3 regions of the Maritalea sp. S77 genome follow, and region 3 is predicted to be linked to each of the others. Evidence: predicted binding sites of a transcription regulator. Region 3 holds the regulator's gene; each other region holds the start of a gene.
The links. The regulator LexA, encoded in region 3, represses DNA repair genes until DNA is damaged. The targets are predictions, from matches to a motif close to TGTTCNNNNTGTGTTCNG.

Region 1 (8,381 bases), 810 kb from region 3:
TGCCCGCCGGAAAACCGGCGGGCTTTTTGATTTCATGGAGCGCTCAACGCGCTCTATTTTCCAAGCCAATTCAGGATGGCCTGATTGGTCTCTTCAGGCTTTTCCTGTTGAATCCAATGGCCGCAATCAAGGCTGACTATATCCACATTTGGCACAAAATCAGCGAGGTTTTCTGATTTTGGGATCATGTCTTGCTCGCCGTAAATCATCAAGGTTGGCTGCTTTATGATTGGATCGACTTCGGCCAATAGATGCCAGTTGCGATCCATATTGCGATACCAATTGATGCTGCTGGTGAAACCGTTCTTCTCAAACGCAGAAACCAAAACCGCTAATTCTTCATCGCTTAAAATTGGGTCGCCAAAAGCGAGTTCCGCTTTCGCGAGATTGATCATCATCATGCCCGGTTCTGGCGGGGCGAGGGGCACATTTTTGCGGTACAGATTGTTGAGAAAGCGTTTTGTGTTTTGATCCAACACGGCATCGGCGATGCCCGGTTGGCGGTTGAAATGCACGAAGTAGTGATCGCCACCAAAAATTTCCTCCAAAAATTCAATCCATGGCTTTTCGGTGCGTGCCTGATAGGGAAGGGCCAAATTGATGATTTTGCGCACGCGCTGCGGGTGCAGTTGCGCCAAGCTCCACACCACATTGGCGCCCCAATCATGACCAACAAAAATCGCATCATCATAGCCAAAATGATCAAGCAGAGCGACGAGGTCGCCCGTAAGGTGCGCAATGTCATAGGCGGTCACCTCATCTGGGCAAGATGAATGACCATAGCCCCGCTGATTGGGCACAATGACATGATAACCCGCCGCGGCAAGCGCTGGAATTTGGTGCCGCCAGGCAAATGCATGTTCGGGCCAACCATGGCAAAGCACAATTGGGTTGCCGCGATGCTCTTGGCCAGCCTCAAAAACTTCCAGCTCAACGCCATTGACCGCGATCATGGTGGGTTGAGGAAATTCAGTTGAATTGATCATTATATCCATTTGTCTCTACCTGCTCACTTTTCGAGATATTTCGCAAAATGGAGACTATGGATAAATATGCCATTTTCTGACATATTAAATGCATGGGCGACAATAATTTTGAAAAGCGGGCCGAACGGCGCAGCAGGCTTTTAGGGTTGTTGCGATCTGAAGATCATTGGACAACAGCCGATTTGCGCACGCAATTGGGCGTCAGCCAACGTACCCTGATGCGCGAGTTGGCGGCGTTGAAAGAGGCGGGTTATCCGATTGACTCTGACCGAGGACGAGGCGGTGGCATTCGGCTGGATGGGCGCTGGGGCATCGAGCGGCTGAACCTAAGCCATTATGAAGTGATCGAGCTGATCCTCTCCCTCGCGATTGTCGAAAGCCTGCAATCGCCGTTGCTCACCAGCAACCTGAAAGCCATTAAGCAAAGGCTGTTTCAAGCCTTTCCACAAAAGCAGCGCAGCGCTGTTAGCAATATCCGCAAGCGGGTGATGATTGGCGATAACGCCAACAAATTTATGCTCTCAGAATATGCGCCTCCGCCACAACAAATCTCCGAGCGCATCGCCGAGGCGTTCCTGCAGCAGGGGCTGTTGGAGATCGACTATCAAAACGAAGCCATGGAGCGCCGCACGCGGGTGATCGAAGCCCAATATATCCTGCTCAACTGGCCGATCTGGTACATCATCGCCTGGGACCACCTGCGCGATTCGTCTCGCGTGTTCCGCATTGACCGGATCAAACAGGCAAAGCTGGTGGAGGGCAGTTTCACCCTGCGCCCGAAAGAGGATTTTACCGGAATTTATCGGCCATTTTATCAGACGATTTAAAGGGGAACATCGTGTCGAAAGTCTCAGCTTATTTCAGTCGTTGTGCATAATCTTTTAGCTGATCTCTAAGTACATGGTCAGTATTGTAGAAATAGAAGCGAAGTTTTTCCATATATTCCGCATCTGGATGGCTATTTCCACCCGAGAGTAAAATATCAATTAGCATTGCACGTATTTTGCTACCTTGTGCAAGATCTGACATGTCGTTCAATATGCAATTGTGTAAATATTGAACGAAATGGATACTGATTTCATCTGACTTTGCTACTCTTAAAAAGACTTTTCCAATTGTCGTTGCTGCACCAATAGGAATGATCCATAGGTCAGTCTCATCACTATTTTGTTTCACCGTATGGGGTGAGTCTTGTTCTATGTGTTTGCTTGCAACTACCCAATTGCCTAGAACATGGACTATTTCATACAATAAACGTGCACTTGTCGTTGGGAACTCAGAGTGTTTATCAAAGCCCGGTGCAGACTCTGTGTAGCAGTTTACCAGCTCGTCGGCGAAGTGCTGAAGATACATCAGCCACATATGATAGGGCAGTCCTTGGCGTATGGCTTCGTTCACCATTATATCAAAAAAACGTATGGCTACGAACGTGCAATCTTTCCAACAAGTTTCCTCAAAGTTATCAGGAGGATCGTTTAAATTTTCGTGGTAACTGGTTTTTGAACCGGCCCGAATATGATTGATGACGTAATCTCCGACAGGTTTCCATACTGCAAGCCGCTCTGCTGTTCTTATATTGCTAAACAAATAACTCAGTAAATAGTTTTGCTTGGCAATTGCATATCCAAAATCACTATTGATGTTCTCGTTGTTCGATATTTCTTGATATAGCCTGCTACTGCTTTCTGAAATTAAATCTTGCATTACCTTATCCGCAAAATTGAAGCGGGATTGCAGTCTAATGGACATTAAATCCGGTAATATATCAGGTCTCATAGAAGTAATGAAGCTTCGAAGTTCATTTGACTGTAGCAAACTTCGGAGGATACTTTCCGCTTCTGCTTGCACCTTGTATTGGCCAGGCACGAGCTTCGACGTCCAGCTGATGCTATGCCTGAATTTTTCGTATACAGCTTCGAGAGTTCTTGTTTTTTCGTCTTTGGCTTCTTCGCTTTGGCCAGTTCTGAGGGTTTGCACATTTTGTCGTGTAAACCAGTTTCTATTAGCAAGCCAGTCGTGCAATTTCTGTATTGAAAGCTCTCGATTAGCTGTCCTTTCAATTAGTTTAAGATTAGGTCCCATGAAGTGCAGTAATTCAGCAAATCGCTGTGTGAGGAGTAGCTCCTGAGTGATTTTACCAATTGCCGAAATTGAGTTGGAACCTGGCTTTAGTATGTTGTTGAGTACGATTGCCAATAACATCCAGCAAAAAGCAACTAAGAAAGCAGCTTGTTGAGGCGTGAAGTTTCCTCCTTTTTTAAAGCTGATCAGGTCGCATATTTCAGGTTCATTTACATAACAGGGCTGCCCCAGAACGTAGAAAAACTCGAAATATAGTACCAATAGGATGGCAAGAAAGGCTAGCGGAATTTGGTATTTCAAATGTAGCTGGACACGAAGGCGGGTCACAGGAGGAAGAATTGCATAGAACGCCACAAATAGCGCAATAAAGCCAAGAAATCCGTCGAGTGTCATTTAGAAAAACCTAATAAAACTAGAATGAGTTGATTCCGACGATATAATATTAATTGATTGAAATCACGGCAAAATATCCGGAACGACGTCCCCAAAATAATGGAGTACCGTGTGGGGACACGACAATTGGGGCGTGCACTCCGATCAGGCGGAAGCGGTTTTAGCTGGCGGATATTAAGGCGTCGCCTATCCGCTGGCTTTTGCTATTGCATTTACCGACATATGTCGGTATAAACGCCATTATGCGAACAAGATTGACGAAAAATGATCGCCGCGCAGGTATTCTGGCAGAAGCACGAAAGCTATTTGCGGCTCGAGGCTATGCGCGCACCGAAATGGAAAACATAAGGCTTGCCTGCCAATTGTCGCGCGGGGGGCTTTATCACCATTTTGGCAACAAGCGTGCAGTGCTAGACGCATTGGTGGAAGAGGAGATATTGGCATTGGCTGATGTGCTGCGAGAAACCAGCGTGTGGCCAATTGCCGTGTTGCTAGATGCTGGGTCGTGCCATTTGGGCAACGACCCTGGCATCGTCGCCAATCTGAACACCAAAGAAGAGCAGCTGGAATATCTGTCCAGTCTCGAGGTGGCGATGGGGCAGCATTTGAACAAAGTGCTGGCCTTGCGGTTCGGGGACATCATTCGCCCCGAATTTGACGCAGGTCATGTGGCGGAGCTGTTTCTAACGGTCAATATGCATATCAATCGGCGCCAAATTCTCGGCGAATGGAACGATGCACAGGCCGCAGGATTTGCGGCAACCGCGCTTCAAGCCCTGGAGAAATTCTTAAAAGATCCATCAGAACTACAATCCGCAATTGCAGAACTCAAAAAGGTTGGGAATGCATGATGCCTGTGCTTTTTCTCGGACTTACATTTGCCATATCACTCGCCGGCTTTGCGTGTATCTGGGCAATCCCGGCCGCCAGATCTCCCGAAACAGCAGTGGGGCTGCCATTCTGGCTGATCATGGTGTGGGGGCCGACACTGGCCGCACTGTTGGTGAGTGCTAAAAACGGAAGCTTACCCGACTTATTGAGCCGTACCGTCAAACTATCGACAGTGCCGCCCGAAGTTTGGCTTATGATCATCGCACCCATCATACTGCTTCTTTTGATGCGCCCACTTGCGCAGGAGGCAACAACACCGCTCAATGTTGGGCTCCTCTTCGCGATGATTGGCTTTAACCTGATCCTTGGCCCATTGGGCGAGGAACTGGGGTGGCGCGGCATTCTTCAGGAACATCTAAACCAAAGATTTGGCTGGTTAGAAGCATCATTGATTGTGGGAGGAATCTGGTTGATTTGGCATTTGCCCTTATGGGCAATCGACTCGCCCCACGCGCAGATCGCGCTGCCACTTTTTGCGGTGCACGTTATGCTTTACTCTGTGATCATCGGGGCAGCCTACACAATTTCTGGTGGCTCAATATTGCCTGCAATCTTGATACATTTGTCGGTCAATGTTGCTGCAAATCTAGCCATATTTGCAGGATTTAAAGATCCCAACTCGTGGTTTTCCATGAGCATCGGGCCCTATCTCGTGCTTGCGATTTGCGCGTGCATTATCGTTTTTGCACGAACCGGACAATCCGGCCTGCGGTGGCTGCCCTTCTAAAAGCGTTATGGCGAATTGCATATTTGAACGGCAGAACAATGCCGCACTAAAAAATGTCCAGAGCGCCGCCCCAAAATGTTGGAGTACCGTGCGGGGGCACGACGATTGGGGCGGTCGCTCTGGTAGAGAGCTAAGTCTGGTGGCTAGCGGGCCAAAGGATAGGGGAATCCTAGAACAGACTTAGCTGCGGGTCGTCTACTTTCGGAGGTGTAAAAAGGTCAGTACGCAAATGCGGCAGGCGCTTTTTCATGCCGTAGCGTTCCAGCGCCAGATCAAACCGGCGTTGTAGCGAGAAGGCATAGGGGCCTTGCCCGGCCATGCGCGAATGAAACCGCGGATCGTTTTCGCGACCTTGCCGCACATCGCGCACAAGATTGAGCACATGGCGCAACCGGTCCGGATAATGCCGCAGCAGCCATTCGCGGAACAATTGCCGCACTTCACCGGGCAGGCGCAGCATAATCATGGCCGCGCCACTTGCCCCATTGGCAGAGGCAGCGGCCAAAATCTTTTCAATCTCCGCATCATTGATCGCCGGAATGATAGGGGCAACCGCCACAGAAACGGGAATGCCCGCTGCTGACAACAACTCCACCGCTTCCAGCCGCCGTGCGGGTGAGGACGCACGGGGTTCTAACTTTCGGGACAAAAGATGGTCGAGCGAGGTGATGGAAATGGTGACATGCACCAGATTTTGCTTGGCCAACTCGGTCAATAAATCCAAATCCCGCACAATCAGGCTGGATTTGGTGGTGATGGTGATCGGGTGCTTATGCGCCACGAACATTTCAAGCAAGGCGCGCATGATCTTCTTGTCGCGCTCAATCGGCTGATAAGGGTCCGTGTTGGTGCCAATAGCAATTGGTTTCACACCATATTTCTTATTCAGCCATGCTTCATAAAGCCGATCTGCAGCGTTGGTCTTGGCGTAAAGTTCACGCTCAAAATCCAGCCCTGCCGAATGGCCCAGATAAGTGTGTGTCGGCCGGGCAAAGCAATAAACGCAGCCATGCTCACACCCGCGATAAGGGTTGATGGAGCGGTCAAAATGAATGTCCGGTGAGTCATTTTTGGTGATGATGCTCTTGGACTTTTCGTCCCGAACCGTGGTTTTCACCGTCTCCAACGCATCAAGGTTGCCCCAACCATCATCCATGGTCTCGCGGCTATAGGGTTCAAACTTTGAGGTTTGATTGGATTGCGCGCCGCGGCCGCGATTAAGATGTGGTGCGATAATGGTGCGCGACAACACATCCGCATCGCCGCTTTTTGCGATACGCGCCAGGCTTTCCGGTGAGGGCGGAAATACTGCGTTCATTCCCATTTTAGTCTCCGTGCCTTTGGCGCAAATAAGCGCGCTCAGTTCAAATCAGTTCAGAACCGATTCTTAGCACAGAAATGAGAACAAAAAAAGAACATTTAACGCGATTTTAAGAAGTTCAACCGCGCCGAAAACGGAGCTAAGCCCCGTCAGTCATGGTCTGGCGCCACATTTAGGCGGGGGATATTATCAATGAAATTGCACGGCTTGTGACGACTATCCAATTGATAATTGATCACGCCCTGCCAGCCATCACGGCAGGCACCTTTAGAGCCGGGTAGGCAGAACACCAGCGTGTCCCGCGCCAAGCCTGCCGTGGCGCGGCTTTGCAAGGTGGAGGTGCCAATCTGCGCAGCTGAATATTGATGGAACAGCACGGAAAACCCATCAATACGTTTGTCGAACAACGGCTCAAGCGCTTCTGGCGTCACGTCGCGCTTGGCAAAGCCAGTACCGCCTGTGGTGATCACCACATCAATGTTCTCATCTGCGAGCCAAGGCTCAACCACGCCACGAATGGCGTCCACATCATCTTTGACGATTTGCCGATCCAAAACCTTGTGACCGCTTTCCTCAATCATGGATTTGAGCAGCGCACCGCTATCGTCATTTTCCAGGGTACGCGTGTCGGACACGGCCAAAATGGCAATGTGCAGCGGGATAAGGGTTTTGGATTCGTCGATATTGAATTTGAACATTGCAGCTCACAAGAAGTTAGGCGCTGATGGCGCGTTTGAACTTTAACATATCATGCCAAACAAGCGCCTTTTGCGCGGGCTTGTTGAGCAAATGAGAAGGATTGAGGGTGGCGAATGCTTGGGTGCTGTGCCCATCGATTTCCACTTTATGAGCCTCGCCACGCAGGCGCAAAATGCTGCCTTTTTGGTTGAGGACCGCGTGAGCTGCCTGTTCCCCCAAGCAGAGGATGAAATCTGGCTTGATCAACCCCACTTGGCGTTGGAAAAATGGCATGCAAATATCATGCTCAATCGGCGAGGGGCGACGGTCGCCCGCGGGTCGCCAAGGTAAGATATTGGTGCGGTACACATTTGCATAGTCGAGTTGGATGGCTTCCAAGATCTTTTGCAACAGGATGCCCTCTGCCCCTTGGAAGGGGAGGCCCACCATATCATCCTGTTTGCGCGGGGCACCGCCGACAATCATGATGCGAGCATCTTCTGGCCCTTCGCCAAATACAAGCTTATCTGCATGGCGTTTCAGCGGGCAAGCATCAAAATTGAGCAAGGCTTCGCGTAAATCTTTGAGGTTCTCAGCGGCCTTGGCCGTCTTTTGCGCGACTTCAACCTCAGTTTTGCCCGCAAGGTTTTGCTGTTTCGCAACAGGCTTTGCGTCCTGTTGCTCCAATAATGGATTGGCAATTGGTCCTGACCCGTGGGACACGCCACCTGATTGCGCTGGGGCAGACTGAATTGGAGCCTGTTGCTGCGGTGCGGGTGCGCTGACGGGTGCCTTCGGTGCGGCAAACCGATCGATTGCTTCTTCTTCCACCGCCAAGTCGACACCCATCGCATCATACCATTCCAAAAGCCCAGCAAGGCTGGCAGTATCCGCATCCAAATAGGCAGCGCCGGGCACAGGCGCAAAGGCACCTTTTTCGGTTTCGTCTTCTGATGGTGGGGCAGTGTCGCTCATAAAACAGTCTTAGCGCATGAATTGACGTGCGCCTAGCGGTTCACACCGAAATTTGAACGAATTTTTGCGCGAAAAATTCCGCACACATCCTTGCGCCTCAGCCATAAAATCGCCAATCTATGCGTTAAATATCGCTTTGACCGAATCCAAATCAATTAAGGGCTATCCCAAACGTGATGAATTGTTCAAAAAAATTGCAGCACCTCGTTCTGGCTTCAGCAATGGTGTTGGGACTAAACGTGACCGCACACGCGCAAGACACGACCAACATCGAACAATTTTCGCTCTATCATCCCTCGATTTCCGGCAGCTATTTGGCTGGTCGCGG
Region 2 (8,381 bases), on a different contig from region 3:
AAAATTTGACGGCAAAGCGTTTGCCAGCGCGTTTAAGCGTGCCCACGTTAATTCCGTCACCTTGTTTGCCCGCTGCCACCATGGCTGGAATTATTATGACGGCAAAGTTGGCCAGCGCCACCCAAGCCTGAACTTCGACCTGCTGCGCGCCCAATATGACGCGTTGAAGGCTGAGGGCATTCGGGTGCCCATTTACATCACAAGCGCATGGGACGAATTGAGCTGTCGTGAACATCCTGAATGGCGCGTGATCACCCCTGAAGGCAAGTTTTTGTTTGCTGGTGGCAATTTGGGCACGCAGGAAAAAGTGCGCTGGGGACTGTTGGATTTCTCAACACCCTTTATGGACTTTTTGGAAGCGCAAATTGAAGAAGTGGCGACACTCTTTTCAGATTGCGATGGCATCTTTTTGGACATTGCCCACCAATATCCTTCATGCAGCCCAGCGGCGTTGCAGCAAATGAAGGAAATGGACCTGGATTGGACCAAAGAAGAAGATCGCTTGACCCACGCCGCCCATACCAAGGCTGAATATATGCGCCGCACCACGGCTGCCGCCAAAGTGCTGCGGGCGGATATGCCTGTGGTGCACAATCACGGCAATCTGACGCTGGGCGACCGTTCCATTTTGGACTTTAACGAACATTTGGAAATTGAATCTCTGCCCACAGGCGGCTGGGGCTACGAGCATTTTCCAATTGGCGCGAAATATGCGGAAACCATTGGCGCCGACTATTTGGGCATGACTGGAAAATTCCACACCACTTGGGGCGAATTTGGTGCGTTCAAACATCCAACGGCGTTGCAATATGAATGCGGCTTTATGCTGGCTCACGGTGCCCGGTGCTCCATTGGCGATCATTTGCACCCAAGCGGCGAAATCACCCAAACCACATATGACATTATCGGCGAGGCCTATAAGCAAGTGGAAGATAAAGAGCCATGGTGCTTGAACACCAAAAATGTTGCTGAAATTGCGGTGCTATCCGTGCGGGCGATCAACTCGCCAAATATTCCCACATGGGAACCCGCTTCAGTGAACAATATCGCAGATGAGGGCGCGTCGCGCTTGCTTTTGGAAGAACATCAATTGTTCGACTTTATTGATGTGGACGCCGAGTTTGCGAATTATCGCCTGATCATCGTGCCGGATGAAGCGCATATTGGTGCCGAGCTGCAGCAAAAATTGCAGGCCTTTGTCGATCAAGGCGGCCGTTTGCTCTTGACCGGTCAATCGGGCGTTGATGCAGAAACGCAAAAGCCGCTGTTTGACTTCGGGGCTGACATTGCGGGCCCAGCAAAATTTGAAAATGCTTACGCTGATTATGCCAAGAACATTGCCGCAGATTTTGTGCATGATCCCGTATTGCTGGGGCAAACAGGCTACAGCTTGAAAGTGACGGAGGGCGAAAGCCTGGGGCAAATGTTTGACCCTTATTTCGACCGTTGCCACAAGCATTTTAACGGCCATATGAACACACCTTACCACACAGAGCCGAGCGAATTTGCTGCTGGTGTGGTGCATAATGGTGTGGCTTATTTGCCTTATCCCATGTTCTCGATCTACTTCGAGGCAGGCGCTGTGGTGCACCGCCGGGTGCTCGGCAATTTGGTGAATTTGCTGTTGGATAATCAACGCAAAGTCACCACCAGCCTACCTGTAGGTGGTCGGGTAACTGTGCGTGCGCAAGATGCAGAAAACCGCGACATTGTGCACTTACTATACGCAACCCCACAATTGCGGGGCACGTTTAATGGCCAGCCTGTCGAGATCATCCAAGATCTGCCAGAACTGCGCCAGATTGACGTGGCTTTAAAAACCGACAAGCCAGTTTCAGCCGTGAAATTGGTGCCCGATAATAAAGATGTGGCGTTTGAGCAGGCCGCCGGTGAAGTCAAATTCACTGTAGATAAGATTCAAGGGCATCAGATGGTAGCTGTAAGCTACTAAATCTATAAACTTGGCGATGAGCCACTTGTGGCGGGGCAGCCTTTGGCTGTGCCCGCCATTTTTATGTGAACATGCTGCATCGTTTAAAATCATGATCAGCCTGTTTCGTGTCTTGCAAAATGATCATCCCAAGATAGTTACATCTTGACAAATAGAACAAAAAGTGAACATTTAAGGAGTCTGGCGACGAACGGCCACTTTTACGAGTCTTGCAATGAGGTGGATGACGCGCATGGACAAAAAGGAAAAATTTTTGCAATTGCAGCAAAAACTGCGCCGCATTGAACAGGCAAATGCGCAGGGGTATGGGCTGCATGCTTATACGGGCGATCATGTGCCTGCGGCGCTAACGCCCGCCAATGATGAAGCGGGCAAAAAGCAGCAGCTTTCCTTGCCTCCTTTTGTAAATCAGCAGCAAGACCCCTTATTGCAATGGTGGCGAAAACATCATTCTTCTGACATTTTAACACGCCCTGCAGTGCACGAAATCTACCCGAAAACCTATGGGGATATGGCCAGTTTGAGTTTTATGTTGCTCAGCCTCAAAATGTTGTTGCGCGACCAAAATTCAACCGCACCAATTTTATGGTGTGCGCCATATTATGAAGTGCGAGATTTAGGCCATTTATATGGGCCGGGGTTGATGGCGTTTGGCCTTGATCCAGGCCAGTTCATCTTCGTGCGACCTCATAGCGAAACAGACTTGTTATGGGCACTTGAAGAAGCGGCCAACAGCAAGAGCTTTGCAGCAATTGTTGGCTATGCCCAAGATCCAAGTTTTACCCAAACCCGTCGCCTATCACTGGCCTGTCAAAAAGGGCTGACCCCTTTATTTTTGCACCGGCCCCATAAGTGTCAGGGCACCAGCGCTGCCTTTTCCCGTTGGCAAATTGAAAGCCAACCCAGCGCCAAAAACCTGTTGGATGAGCGCGCACCAGGCACCCGCAAAATTAAAGCCCATTTGATGCGGGCACGTACGGGGCAAACCGGTTCATGGAGTTTTGAATATGAAACCACGGCGTATCCTTTGTATATGGTTTCCCAACCTGCCAATCGAACATTTGCGGATCGCGTGGCGGCAGGACCCCGTCAACATCAGCAAAATGGAAGAGCAGGGGGCGAATAATGCAGTCAAAACGGATGGTGCCCACAAAGGCAAAAAACCTTTTGCGCTGATTGAGCAGCAAGCCCACGGCATTTATATCGCCGCTGTGAACGAAGTGGCGCGCCAAATGGGCGTGCATGCGGGAATGCGGCTAACAGATGCTAAAGCCCTGTGCCATGAGCTGGAAGCTTTGTTTCATAATCCGGCAGCAGATCGCGCTTTGCTGCATCAAAGGGCAGCATGGTTGAAAAGCTTTTCCCCCATTGTGGTCCCCGGGGAAACCAACATTATTTATCTGGACATCACAGGTTGTGATCATCTGTTTGGGGGCGAACATAAAATGCTCATGCAAATCATGGCGGCACTTAAGTCTATGGGGCATCAAGTTCGGCTTGGCCTGAGCGACAATATGGGCGCAGCATGGGCATTGGCACATTATGCCGAAAAACCGCTTTCAATTTTGCCCCCCTTTGAGACAAAACACGGCTTGGCGCCTCTCCCTGTTGAAGCTCTAAGGCTGCATAAAGACCATATTAATGCGCTTTATCATTTGGGTTTGAAAACAATTGGTCAATTGTTTGCGCTGCCCCGTGCTGCCCTTTATCGCCGTTTCTCCGATAAAAAACATGGCGATGCGGTGCTCAAAAAAATGGAGCGGGCTCTTGGTTTGCAAGAAGAACCGCTCACACATGATGAAGAACAACCAACCTTTCGCTTCAGCGTAGCTCCCATTGATCCTTTGATTGATCTGGCCAATATAAGCCAGCAATTCGACCAATTGTTGGAACAACTTTTTGTGCTATTACAGAAGCGGCAACAAGGTGTAGTGCGGCTTTCACTGGATCTTTTTTACAGCGATGGTCGGATCAAAAACATAACCATTGGGTTGGCACAGCCCACAAGGGTTAAGGCGCACATTTGGCGCTTGTTTGATGAAAAGCTCAATGAAATCGATCCTGGCTTCGGCATTGATATTCTGGTGCTATCAGCACATAAAATTGGCGACCTTGCGCCAAACCAATTGCAGTTGGATGATCATAAGGATGCCAAACGGCAAGATGCGCATTTGGCCCCGCTTCTAGATCGGTTGGCAAATAGATTAGGGCAGGGCACGGTTTACCGTATTTCTCCCATAGAGCGGCACTTGCCGGAAAAAGCACAAAGGAAAGTGCACCCGTTAAAAGGTGAAACCTGGCAGCAGTGGGAATATTCCCCGCGTCGCCCCTCAACCCTATTGGCTCAGCCTGAACTTATTGAAGTAAGATTTGGTGAGACGACACCTGTGCCAGCGCAGTTTTTGTGGCGTAAATTATGGCATCAAATTATCTATGCACAGGGGCCAGAGCGAATTTTGCCAGAATGGTGGGAGAATTTAGCAGGCCGTCATTTGCCGCGAGACTATTATGAACTTGAAGACCAAATCGGTTTGCGATTCTGGGTCTATCGTGAGTTTAAGCAAAAACAGGCCACCCGAAATGAAGCCGCGACATGGTGGCTGCACGGGCTTTATGCATAGCCATGTATGCAGAGCTTCAAGTTACCTCAAATTTTTCATTCTTACGCGGCGGCTCGCATCCCAACGAGCTCGTCGCCACAAGCTATGTGCGCGGCCATGCAGCAGTAGCGATCACAGATCGAAATAGCTTTGCTGGCATCGTGCGGGCCTATCGCGAGGCCAAACATATCCGCGAAACGGATAAGAATACGCCGTTTCGGTTGATTGTAGGAGTGCGCCTTGATCTAGAAGATGGATATAGCCTGTTGGCTTATCCCACAGATAGAGAGGCCTTTGGTCGCTTGTGCACCCTTTTGTCCTTGGGCAAAATGCGGGCCGAGAAGGGCGCCTGTCACCTAGATTTTGAAGATGTTAAAGACCATTGTCGCGGCTCAATTTTTGCGTTGATCCCGCCATCATCCATTCGGCAGGCGGAAATCAACCATCTTGGTCAGATGGCAAAAGCCTTGCCGAAACCAGTTTATCTGGTGGCCAGCGCACCTTATCGCGGGGAAGATCGTGCCCATATTGCGCGGCTCAACAATCTTGCGACCCAATTGGGCGTTCGCCTGTTGGCCAGCAACAATGTGCTTTATCACGAAGCGGAGCGTCGCGACCTGCAAGATGTGCTGATCTGTATTCGCGAAAAAACCACCATCGATAAGGCCGGTTTTTTGCTCAAGGCCAATGCAGAACGGCATTTGAAATCTCGTGATGATATGGCCGTAATTTTCAAAAATTTTGAACATGCATTGGAAGCCACGCAGGAAATTGTGGCGCGATGTCAGTTTGATCTGAGCGATCTAAAATATGAATATCCGGACGAGACGGTGCCTGATGGAAAAACACCGCAGGACTATCTGATAGAACAGACCTGGATGGGGGCAAAATGGCGTTACCCGAATGGTGTGCCAGATAAGATCAAAATCAATATTGAAAATGAGCTCAAACTTATCGCGCAAAAGAACTATGCGCCTTATTTTCTCACCGTTTATGACATTGTGAAATATGCCCGTACCCCACAGCCGGACAAGGGGCGTTTTGATGAAATATTATGCCAAGGGCGCGGGTCTGCCGCCAACTCCACAGTGTGCTATTGCCTTGGGATCACGTCGGTAGATCCCAATGAAATTGATCTGCTGTTTGAGCGTTTTATCACTGAAAATCGCAATGAACCGCCTGATATTGACGTAGATTTTGAACATGAGCGCCGCGAAGAGGTGATCCAATATATCTATGAACGGTTTGGGCGTCATCGCGCCGGCCTCACCGCTACAGTCATCACCTACCGCTCGCGTTCGGCCATCCGTGAAGTGGGCAAAGCGATGGGGCTCACAGAGGATGTGACGTCGGCCATGTCGTCAACAATTTGGGGGTCGTGGGGCTCTGCGGGTGACAAAAATCTGAGTGAGTCTGGCTTAGATTTTTCTGATCCATATCTCACCAAAGTGGTGGAGCTCACCCGAGAATTGATTGGTTTTCCGCGCCACCTTTCCCAGCATGTGGGTGGCTTTGTGCTGACCCAGCGACCACTTATCGAAACCGTGCCCATTGGCAATGCGGCCATGGAGGACCGTACCTTTATCGAATGGGATAAGGACGATATTGATGTGTTGGGCATTTTGAAAGTTGATGTGCTGGCATTGGGCATGTTGACCTGTATCCGCAAGGCCTTTGATCTGCTGCGGGCTCATTACGATATTGATTATAATCTAGCGGCCATCAAACATGGCGATCGGCATGTCTATGACATGATTTGCCGCGCCGATACGCTCGGAACGTTTCAGGTTGAAAGCCGTGCGCAAATGAGCATGTTGCCGCGCCTAAAACCGCGCAAATTTTACGATCTCGTTATTGAAGTGGCAATTGTTCGCCCCGGGCCCATTCAAGGCGACATGGTGCACCCTTATTTGCGCCGCCGAAAGGGATTGGAGCCGATTGAAATGCCATCGCCCGCGCCCGAACATGGGCCGCCAGATGAATTGCAGCGAATTTTGCAAAAAACCATGGGGGTGCCTCTGTTTCAGGAGCAGGCGATGCGCATTGCCATGGAGGCTGCAAAATTCAGCCCCAGCGAATTGGATGAACTGCGCCACGCAATGGCAACCTTCCGCCGATCTGGTACCATTCATACTTTAGAAGAGCGCATGGTGGAGCGGATGGTGTCGCGGGGATATGACCGTGAGTTTGCGCAACGTTGCTTTAATCAGATTAAGGGGTTTTCTGAATATGGCTTTCCCGAAAGTCATTCGGCCAGTTTCTCTTTGCTGGTCTATGTGTCCTGTTGGCTCAAACATCACCATCCAGAAGTTTTTGCAGCGGCATTGCTCAATGCACAACCCATGGGTTTTTACGCGCCCGCGCAAATTGTACGCGATGCGAAGGAGCATAATGTGGAGATTTTGCCGGTCGATGTGAACCATTCCGACTGGGACTACACACTTGAGCCCATTGAAGGTGAATGGGAAGAACCTCCAGCTCCGCCGCCACCTGTGGCTGAAGAGCATTGGGGGAAAACCATCAATCAAAAGTCAACATTCTGGGCGCAGCTCTACCCCAAGCGCAAATGGGCATTGCGCGTGGGTCTACGGCAAATTGATGGCTTCCATAAACAATATGCTGAACAGCTTATGGCTGCGCGACAGCAAAAACCATTTGCCTCTATCGAAGATCTGCAGCGCCGTGCTGATTTGCGCTTGTTTGATGTGGAGCGTTTGGCTGATGCTGACGCTTTGCGTTCTATTGGCTTGGATCGGCGGCAAGCCAAGTGGGCTGCCCGCGGTTTAACCCCTGCAAAACCTTTGCCCTTGTTCGACCATGTCAACGCGCCGGAGCAATTGGAGGAGCAGCCTTCTCAATTGCCCGCATTGCGTCAATCAGAGCAAGTGTTTGCCGACTATCAATTCACTCGATTTTCTTTAAAGGCACACCCGATTTCTTTCTTGCGGGACGAGTTGCAACAGCGGCGGTTGACCACGGCGCATGATATTAGAAAGCTGAACAATAACCGATGGGCCAGCATGGCGGGGGTTGTGCTTGTGCGCCAAAGGCCGGGTACAGCCAAAGGCGTTGTCTTCGTAACGCTGGAAGACGAAACGGGTGTCACCAACGTAATCGTTTGGAAAAAGATATTAGAAAAATACCGCAAAGTGGTGATGGGCGCCAAGCTGATTGAGGTGCATGGCCAAGTGCAAACAGAGGATAATGTGATGCATTTGATCGCTCGCAAATTAATCGACCGCACCGATTGGCTGGAAAAATTATCCGATGGATTTGTGCGCCCCGCTTATGCACCAGCAGATGAGGTTGTTTCAAATGTTGAATATGATAGCCGGGTTAAGCCAGACACGGCACGACATCCACGCAATGTGCGCGTCATCCCGCGGTCTCGTGATTTTCATTAAGTTCTAAAGTGACAAGACCAAGCGCCGCGCTGAATCTATGTCGGAGGCTGCCAAAATTGTGCTTCTTGGCCGATCTGTTTAGCAATGCGCAAAAGGGCAGGCTTAAGCGTTTCCAAATCGGCCAAAGATTTGTGCGCAGTGGATGTTGCGACGGATAGCGCGCCAAGCACGCGATTATTGGCTGATAAAATCGGGGCCGCAATGGAGATAATGCCCTGCTGATGTTCTTCACGGTCAAGCGCAACGCCCTCCAAACGCACCTGCGCCAACTCAGCCTGCAATGATTTTACAGATTTATGAGTACTGGGCGTATAGGCATGAAATGCCTGTTGGCTGAGTGCCAATTGCAAAGGTTCTGGCGACATAAAAGCCAACATGGCTTTGCCCACGCCCGTGCAATAGGCCGGAGCCACATTGCCCACTTGC
Region 3 (8,381 bases):
GGAAGTCTGATTCAATTTCTGCCCTTGCCTTGGGCAATGCGGTAGAAAGATTACAAGTTCGCTACTGCGCCAAATTTGACGCCTGTTGTGTCCATATCATCCGCATGAACTGCACGACCGCGGCCGAGTTCCTTCGCCCGATAAAGCGCCTGGTCAGCCCGGCGGACCACCATATCTGCGCTCAACGCGTCATCTGGCCACCACGCCACGCCAACACTTGCTCCAACATGCAGGTCATAGTCTTCGAAGCTGATTTTCTGCCCCACCTGTTCAATCACATTGTCACAGAGCATCATCACTTGATCTTTGTTGATCGCCTCATGCAGCAAGGCGATGAATTCGTCGCCGCCCAACCGCGCAACAATCCCGCGATCACCAATCAGTTGCTTAATCCGCTGGGCAACGATGCGCAGCACTTCATCACCGGCAAAATGGCCGTAGGTGTCGTTAACGGGCTTAAATCGGTCCAGATCAATGCACAACACGGCGCACTTCTCCATGTTCAGATCATCCGTGCTTTTTTTCAGTGCCCGCTCAAATTGCGTGCGATTGAGCAAACCGGTCAGTCCATCATGCTCGGCCATATAGCGGTTTCGCGCCTCAGCCTGTCGCGTACGATAAATCAACCGCGCATAGGCAATCGTCACCCCCAACATCACAAAGGTGATCACCGCCAACATTGAAGCCAAGGCAGGAATGGAATCGGACCAAATGCCCCTCGAGGGCAAGTCAGACACCCAGCTGGCGTAAACAGTTCGCGCTCCAGCCCCTGACGCAACTTCGATTACATTGGTGTTGGTGGAAGGCGCCTGAAAAGCAAGGTTGAAATCCGTCAATTCAATCTCATTGGCATATTCAGCGATGCGTTCTTCTGTAAACGCACGATAGGTCACCAATATATGCGCTGGCCCTTCGGGCAAAACCATTTCGCCATCTGGTACGATTGCTTGCGCCACGACGATCCCCATTTCGCCATCAATAGTGCGAATATCATGTACATATAGTCCGGGCTCATCCCGCACTGGATCGCCTTCAAACCAGAACACACCGCTAGCACCAACACGGTATTGGAAATAGTTTGACTGCGCCTTACTAATCAAATCCGACGTTTGATTAAAAAATGAATCTGCGAGTTTGCCCGGCCAAAATTCTTCACCTTCCGCGTGTAGGATTATGTCCCGCTCAGGTGACACGAGCATGGACCGATCAATGCCATATTCCTTGGGAAACCAGCCCAACATTGAATCGGCAAAAAAATTGCGATCGATATCATCATTTAGCGCAATAATGCTGCTGTCCCACCAGGAAACTTCTGACTGTCGCTGTGACACATCTTCGATTTCACGCTTAATAAGTCCAGAAACGGCACGTTGATCAGCATCTAACTTTAACGCGTTGGCAGACTTACTGGATACATCCAGCACAAATAATGAGGAGAGAATAAAGCCGACGACCAGCACGACAAATGCAACGAAAATCGCCGCAATTGAAATGACAATCTTTCTGGTATCTGACTTCCGCATTTTGGTTCCGCTGACACGACACATAGAACCAACACATTCACATTGGTGAATTGCATTTAAATTAATATCAGAACCCAAGTGCGGACAGGGTTAATAATCTATTTTTTGAATATCTCCTCACCTCCGTATTATTCCTAACTGCGGCACCCAACGGACACCTGCTGAAAAGCCTGAAATAGCCACAATCCCTATCATTTGATTTGGTCCAAAGATTTCTTACATTTGCTAGTTGCGAACGCTTCTCAATTGCATTATAGATTGGAGGCGAGAGATGAATTTCAAAAGAGAGTCAAAACATGCCTTCCTTGCTTAAATTATTGCCTGCATTTGCCCTATTGTCTGGCCTCGCCGTGACAGGCACGCAAGCAGCTGAAAAATTTAAGGCTGTAACAACCTTTACTGTGATCGCAGATATGGCAAAAAATGTTGCTGGTGATCGCGCAGAAGTGGTGTCCATCACCAAGCCCGGTGCTGAAATTCACAATTATCAGCCCACACCAAAAGATATCATCAAAGCGCAAGATGCAGATTTGGTGATTTGGAATGGGTTGAATTTGGAACTCTGGTTCGAACAGTTCTTTGAAAATCTGCGTGATGTACCCAGCGTTGTCGTCACAGGTGGCATTGAGCCCATGGGCATTACATCCGGCCCCTATTCCGGCAAGCCCAATCCCCACGCATGGATGTCGCCATCGGACGCCAAAATCTATGTCGACAACATCGCCAAAGCGTTTGCCGAGCATGATCCAGACAATGCAGACGCCTATTTGCAAAACGCCGAAGCCTACAAAGCTGAGATTGAGAGCATCATTGCCCCCATACGCGAACGGCTAGAAGCAATTCCTCAGAATGAACGTTGGCTCGTAACATCTGAGGGGGCCTTTAGCTACCTCGCTCGGGATTTCGGCATGCAGGAACTTTATTTATGGCCCATCAACGCAGATCAGCAAGGTACGCCGCAACAAGTGCGCCAAGTGATCGATCAGGTCCGTGAACACAATATTCGTGCTGTTTTCTCAGAAAGCACTGTTTCAGACGCACCTGCCAAACAGGTGGAGCGCGAGACATATGCAAAATATGGCGGTATCCTTTATGTCGACTCGCTGACAGACCAAAATGGTGCGGTCCCGACCTATCTTGATTTGCTGCGCGTCACGTCAAATACAATCGCCGAAGGCCTTTCTCAATGAATGATATGAGCAAAATTGCAGATGGTGGCATCAAAGTGAGCGATGTCACCGTCACCTATCGCAATGGCCACACTGCCCTAAAGGAAGCCAGTTTTCACATCCCGCGGGGCACCATCACCGCCCTTGTGGGCGTCAATGGCTCTGGCAAATCCACTTTATTCAAAGCCATTATGGGCTTTGTGCCTGTGGCCGAAGGCAGCGTGAAACTGCTCGGCATTAGTGTTCAGGAAGCATTGCGCAAAAATCTCGTCGCCTATGTCCCGCAAAGCGAGGACGTCGACTGGGATTTTCCGGTTTTGGTCGAAGATGTCGTGATGATGGGCCGATATGGCAAAATGGGCTTTTTCCGCATCCCATCGAAACGCGATAAGCAGATGGTCGATCAGGCGTTGGATCGGGTCAATATGGCCAAATATCGAAAACGTCAAATCGGCGAACTATCTGGCGGGCAAAAGAAGCGGGTCTTTTTGGCCCGCGCTTTGGCGCAAGAAGGTGAAGTCATTCTGTTGGATGAGCCCTTTACTGGCGTAGACGTCAAAACCGAAGACACCATCATTCAATTGATGCGTGACCTGCGCGACGAAGGCAAAGTTATGCTCGTCTCGACCCACAATTTGGGTTCTGTTCCTGAGTTCTGTGATCGCACAGTTCTGATCAAAGGCACCGTGCTTGATTTCGGGTTAACCGAGGAAACCTTCACGCAGGCCAATCTCGAACAAACATTTGGTGGTGTGTTGCGTCACTTTGTCCTTGGCGGTTCGGATCTGCATGATGATGAAGACACGCGCCAATTTGCTGTCATCACAGATGATGAGCGTCCCTTGGTGCTTTATGGTGAGCAAGATAAAATGGAAACTCAAACCAAAACGAATAAGTCGAATGATTGATCTGTTGTTGGAGCCATTTTCATATGGCTATATGCGCAACGCCATTTGGGTTACGGGCCTTGTTGGCGGCGTTTGCGCTTTCCTCAGTGCATATTTGATGCTCAAAGGCTGGTCCCTGATTGGCGATGCGCTTTCCCACTCAATCGTGCCTGGTGTCGCAGGTGCCTATATGCTCGGCCTGCCGTTTTCCATTGGCGCATTCTTTTCAGGCGGTTTAGCGGCCGCAGCCATGCTATTTCTCAATCAACGCACCAAGTTGCGTGAAGATGCCATCATTGGCCTCATCTTCACCTCCTTCTTTGGACTTGGCCTATTCATGGTGTCGCTATCCCCCACCTCAGTAAACATTCAAACCATCGTACTGGGCAATGTGCTCGCCATCACGCCGACAGACACGATGCAATTGGCCATCATTTCCATCATCACGCTGGTTGTCTTGGGGGCCAAGTGGAAAGACTTCCTCGCCGTATTCTTCGATGAAGACCACGCGCGCTCAATCGGCCTGCGGCCTAACCTGCTAAAAATCATATTCTTTACGCTGCTCAGCGCCGCCACCGTCGCCGCACTGCAAACAGTGGGTGCGTTTCTGGTAATCGCTATGGTCGTTACCCCCGGCGCAACCGCCTATTTGCTCACGGACCGGTTCCCTGTACTGATCATGTTGAGCATCGCGATCGGGGCCCTCACCTCTATCATTGGCGCTTATTCCAGCTATTTTCTTGATGGCGCAACTGGCGGCATCATTGTTGTGCTGCAAACGCTTTGCTTCCTCACAGCGTTTGTGTTCGCCCCAAAACACGGTTTACGCGCCCAGCGCGCACGCCGCAATGCACAGGTGACATCATGATGGAATGGCTAGAAACAAGCCTATTGGCGTTTCAATTTCCCTTTATGCAACGCGCTTTTGTCATTGCCATTTTGGTTTCGATCCCAGCCGCACTTCTATCTTGCTTTTTGGTTCTTAAAGGCTGGTCCTTGATGGGTGACGCCATTTCCCATGGCGTGCTGCCAGGCATTGTGCTCGCCTATATTATGGCAATTCCCTTGGCCATTGGCGCATTTGTTGCAGGCATGGTTTGTGCGCTCGGCACCGGTTACCTGAAGGAAAATAGCCGAGTGAAGGAGGACACCATTATGGGGGTCGTCTTTTCTGGCATGTTTGCGCTTGGGCTCGTGCTCTATACAAAAATCGAAACTGATGTGCATCTAGACCATATTCTGTTCGGCAATATGTTGGGCACTAGCAATGCCGACCTAATGGAAACCGGTATTATCGCCATCATTCTCACAGTATTGGTTATTGCGCGCTGGCGCGACCTCAAACTCTATGTATTTGATCCTCAACACGCCGCAGCGATTGGCTTGCCCGTACGCTGGCTGCATTACGGTTTACTGGCCTCAATCTCATTGATCGTTGTCGCCGCACTCAAAGCCGTTGGCATCATTCTCGCCATTGCAATTCTTATTGCACCAGGCGCGATTGCCTATCTGCTTACCCGCAAATTAGGCCCGATGTTGATCATCGCAACAACCGTTGCCGTGTTTAGTGCCTTTACCGGCGTTTTCATCAGCTTCCATTTGGATAGCGCACCCGCGCCCACAATTGTGCTGGTGATGACCATATTGTTCATACTAGCATTCTTCTTTTCGCCCGCTGCCCAGCGCGCGCATGAGATCACAAATTGATAAGGGGGCGCGCAGCCCCCTTTTTTGATGTTTAGAGGCCAATATCCTTACGGATATGAGCGCTCAAATCTCCAACATATGCGCGGCGAACGCGTTTTGAACGTCCACCGAAATTGGCTTGACGCCGGCTGAAGATTTGGCGCCAAGCCAAACCTAATCGTTCGAAAATATTAAGTGTTAAAGCATGTTGTTTTTTCATGTTTCCTGACAAACGCGCAGCCGCGTTCGTTCTCCGAAATTGGAGTTGACAAAATGCACGCAGCCACACGGAAACCCGCGCGAAAACGCACGATTAACGATGAGTTCTCGGACGCAGAAACAGCGCCTAAGAAGGGTTAGTGTTGATGTTGTGACAGCGAGGACGCAGCCATGACGTCCTCAAAAAGAACGTCGGTTATTTAGAAACCGGCGTGGAACGCGCCGGGGACGTGTGAAATTTATGATTAAGGTTCATAATGTTCCCCTTTGCTGGTTGCGGTGTCGGGGCCCCAAAATATGGGAGGACACCCCAGTTGAAGTTACACCAATCGCTATACGTTGTTCGTTTTACGATGTCTATATAGGGTGTGACATTTTGTACATTATGGAAATGGCTGTTGCACATTGGCAACACGCACCCTTTTCACCAACCATTGCAAATCATTGAAAATATGTCACTTTTCGAGGGCGCAAATCCGGACTTGCAGAACATAGGAGGAACAGGTATGGTTGTTCAACATTTGTTCCGATTCTAAAAAGGAAGTCCAATGCTGACCCGCAAGCAACATGAATTGTTGATGTTTATCCATGAACGGATGAAGGAAAGCGGCGTGCCCCCTTCATTCGATGAAATGAAAGACGCGTTGGATCTAAAGTCGAAATCAGGCATTCATCGCCTAATTACCGCGTTGGAAGAGCGCGGCTTTATCCGCCGCCTCCCCAACCGCGCCCGGGCAATGGAAGTGGTTCGTTTGCCAGACAGCATGAACCCCTCTCTTGGTGGCAAGAAGGCTAAGTTTGAGCCTAGCGTCATTGAAGGAACACTAGGCAAAGCACCTGAGCCTGCGCGTCCAGAACCAATGTCTAACGATGCACATGCACCAGTGCATGTGCCAGTGATGGGCCGCATCGCTGCGGGTGTCCCCATTGAGGCGATTCAAACCCAATCCCATACTGTTGCGGTTCCCCCTGAAATGCTCTCAGGCGGTGAACATTATGCGTTGGAAGTGCGCGGCGACTCCATGATCGATGCTGGCATTTTTGATGGCGACACTGTGCTGATCAAAAAGCAGCAGACGGCCACCAATGGCGAAATTGTTGTGGCGCTTGTGGATGGCGAAGAAGCAACGCTGAAACGCTTGCGCAAAAAGGGCAACTCCGTTGCACTTGAAGCCGCCAACCCGGCCTATGAAACGCGAATTTTTGGTCCGGATCAAGTCGCTGTTCAAGGTCGATTGGTCGGCCTCTTCCGCAAATATTAGGCTTTAAGCGGATCATTTTTCGCCGTAATCAATTCGCCATGGCCGCGCTTGATCGTGCACGGCATGGCGAATGCTCCATTTAGCTTCGCCGTTTATCTCGCCTCTAAAGTAAGCTGCAGCTGTCCCAAATCGGCGTATATCCCAATGCCGCAGCATTTGGCTAACACCCGCACAGCTTTGGTAAAGTGAATCCTGCTCCACAATCAGGTCAACCAGTCCGCAGTCTTCCCGAACAGCAATTTTGTCGCGTGCCAGCAAGATTTTTTGCCCAGCGATATCGGCAATACAGCCGCGCGGATCACATTGCCCAGTCAACAATTGATCTTTCAAATCAACGCCCAACCACTCCGCCCAAACACGGGTAGTAAAATTATTGCCGATCCGATTGACCTGCGCCCACTGCCCATCATTTTGCTTCAGGAAAACAGAACGTGTTTGATCGGAAACCAGAAGATCAGGTGTTGACGCTGTGCCGAAAAGGCTGATCATTGCTATCACAAACAATGGCGGCACAAATCGCCATGCGGACTTCAGGATCAAAAACACCATGAGCGCGCCGCCACAAACGGGCAAAACCCAACCTTGCAGCGGCGCAACATAAGTCCAGTCTCCTCCAAGATGGGTGAAAAACTTAGCTATAGTAATAACCTGCTCAATGCCCCAACCAGCCATGTGCAGCACGGGTGTTTCCAATCCGAATGGCATCAACACGCTCGCAAAAATCAGTGCTGGAAGCACAAAGAACCCAACCAATGGCACGGCCACAAGGTTCGCAAACAATCCAAATGGTGCAAACTGGCTGAAATGCACCGCCGCAATGGGCGCAGTTGCAACGCCAGCTACCAAACTGGTCAAACTTAACCCGCCCCAAAAACGCGACCACGCGGGCCATCGCTGCACCTGCCGCACATTTCTAGTCCATTCATATACGCCAACGAGCGCGCCAACGGCGGCGAAAGACAATTGAAAGCCCGGTTTAAACACTTCATTGGGATAGAGAATAATCATCAGGATACACACAAGTGCCACGTTCCGCAGCGTAATAGCGCGTCGCCCCAACAGCACAGCAACAAATGCAATAATGAGCATAATTGTGGCCCGCTGCGTTGCGATATTTGCGCCAGAAATACCCAAATAGAACAGTGCCGCTGCCATGGCCGCAATTGCAGCAATCGTTTTGCCAGGCATTGAAAGTGGGAACATTGGCAATGCCAACAAAAACCGAAGTCCAAAAAATATGCCGCCAGCTACCAAACTCAAATGTAATCCAGAAATGGCCAACAGGTGAGCCAATCCGCTCACCGCAATTTCATCTCGCAAATCCGGAGCAATGGCTGATTGATCACCAATGATAAGTGCGCGCGCAATCGCCGCATCCCTCGGGGCCATAGCCGCGGTAAATCGCGCTGCGATGGCATAACGTATATCAAAGATCAGATTTCGAACATTTGCCCAACCAAATCTATTCGATGTTGCTTGAAATTGAATGGTCTCCAGCGCGGAGCCATAAGCACCAATTCCATCAAAATAACTATGAAACTGCGGGTCATAGCCGCCAGGATAAACTGGTTTCGGCACAGGTATGAACCGAGCACGTACGGCAATATTCTGTCCGATACGTGGAAAAAGGCGTGG

Region 1: a site for LexA is predicted at 6,480-6,497, ahead of ACP15Y_RS04990 (PA0069 family radical SAM protein). Genes of this name have one in related genera too.
Region 2: a site for LexA is predicted at 2,104-2,121, ahead of ACP15Y_RS10955 (ImuA family protein). Genes of this name have one in related genera too.

Annotation. Positions count from the first base shown of each region.
Region 1 is NZ_JBNAGG010000001.1:1,041,973-1,050,353, reverse strand. Features, by position in the region: gene ACP15Y_RS05015 (alpha/beta fold hydrolase) at 54-986, opposite strand; gene ACP15Y_RS05010 (helix-turn-helix transcriptional regulator) at 1,079-1,813, shown strand; gene ACP15Y_RS05005 (hypothetical protein) at 1,842-3,461, opposite strand; gene ACP15Y_RS05000 (TetR/AcrR family transcriptional regulator) at 3,716-4,312, shown strand; gene ACP15Y_RS04995 (lysostaphin resistance A-like protein) at 4,309-5,079, shown strand; gene ACP15Y_RS04990 (PA0069 family radical SAM protein) at 5,249-6,397, opposite strand; gene moaB (molybdenum cofactor biosynthesis protein B) at 6,550-7,098, opposite strand; gene ACP15Y_RS04980 (uracil-DNA glycosylase) at 7,115-8,053, opposite strand; gene ACP15Y_RS04975 (tetratricopeptide repeat protein) at 8,230-8,381, shown strand, end outside.
Region 2 is NZ_JBNAGG010000003.1:27,024-35,404, reverse strand. Features, by position in the region: gene ACP15Y_RS10960 (alpha-amylase family protein) at 1-1,951, shown strand, start outside; gene ACP15Y_RS10955 (ImuA family protein) at 2,184-3,077, shown strand; gene ACP15Y_RS10950 (Y-family DNA polymerase) at 2,959-4,572, shown strand; gene ACP15Y_RS10945 (error-prone DNA polymerase) at 4,569-7,955, shown strand; gene ACP15Y_RS10940 (IclR family transcriptional regulator) at 7,991-8,381, opposite strand, start outside.
Region 3 is NZ_JBNAGG010000001.1:227,327-235,707, reverse strand. Features, by position in the region: gene glp (gephyrin-like molybdotransferase Glp) at 1-45, shown strand, start outside; gene ACP15Y_RS01150 (diguanylate cyclase domain-containing protein) at 51-1,523, opposite strand; gene ACP15Y_RS01145 (metal ABC transporter substrate-binding protein) at 1,820-2,713, shown strand; gene ACP15Y_RS01140 (manganese/iron ABC transporter ATP-binding protein) at 2,710-3,600, shown strand; gene ACP15Y_RS01135 (metal ABC transporter permease) at 3,593-4,447, shown strand; gene ACP15Y_RS01130 (metal ABC transporter permease) at 4,444-5,286, shown strand; gene lexA (transcriptional repressor LexA) at 6,033-6,746, shown strand; gene ACP15Y_RS01120 (ComEC/Rec2 family competence protein) at 6,759-8,381, opposite strand, start outside.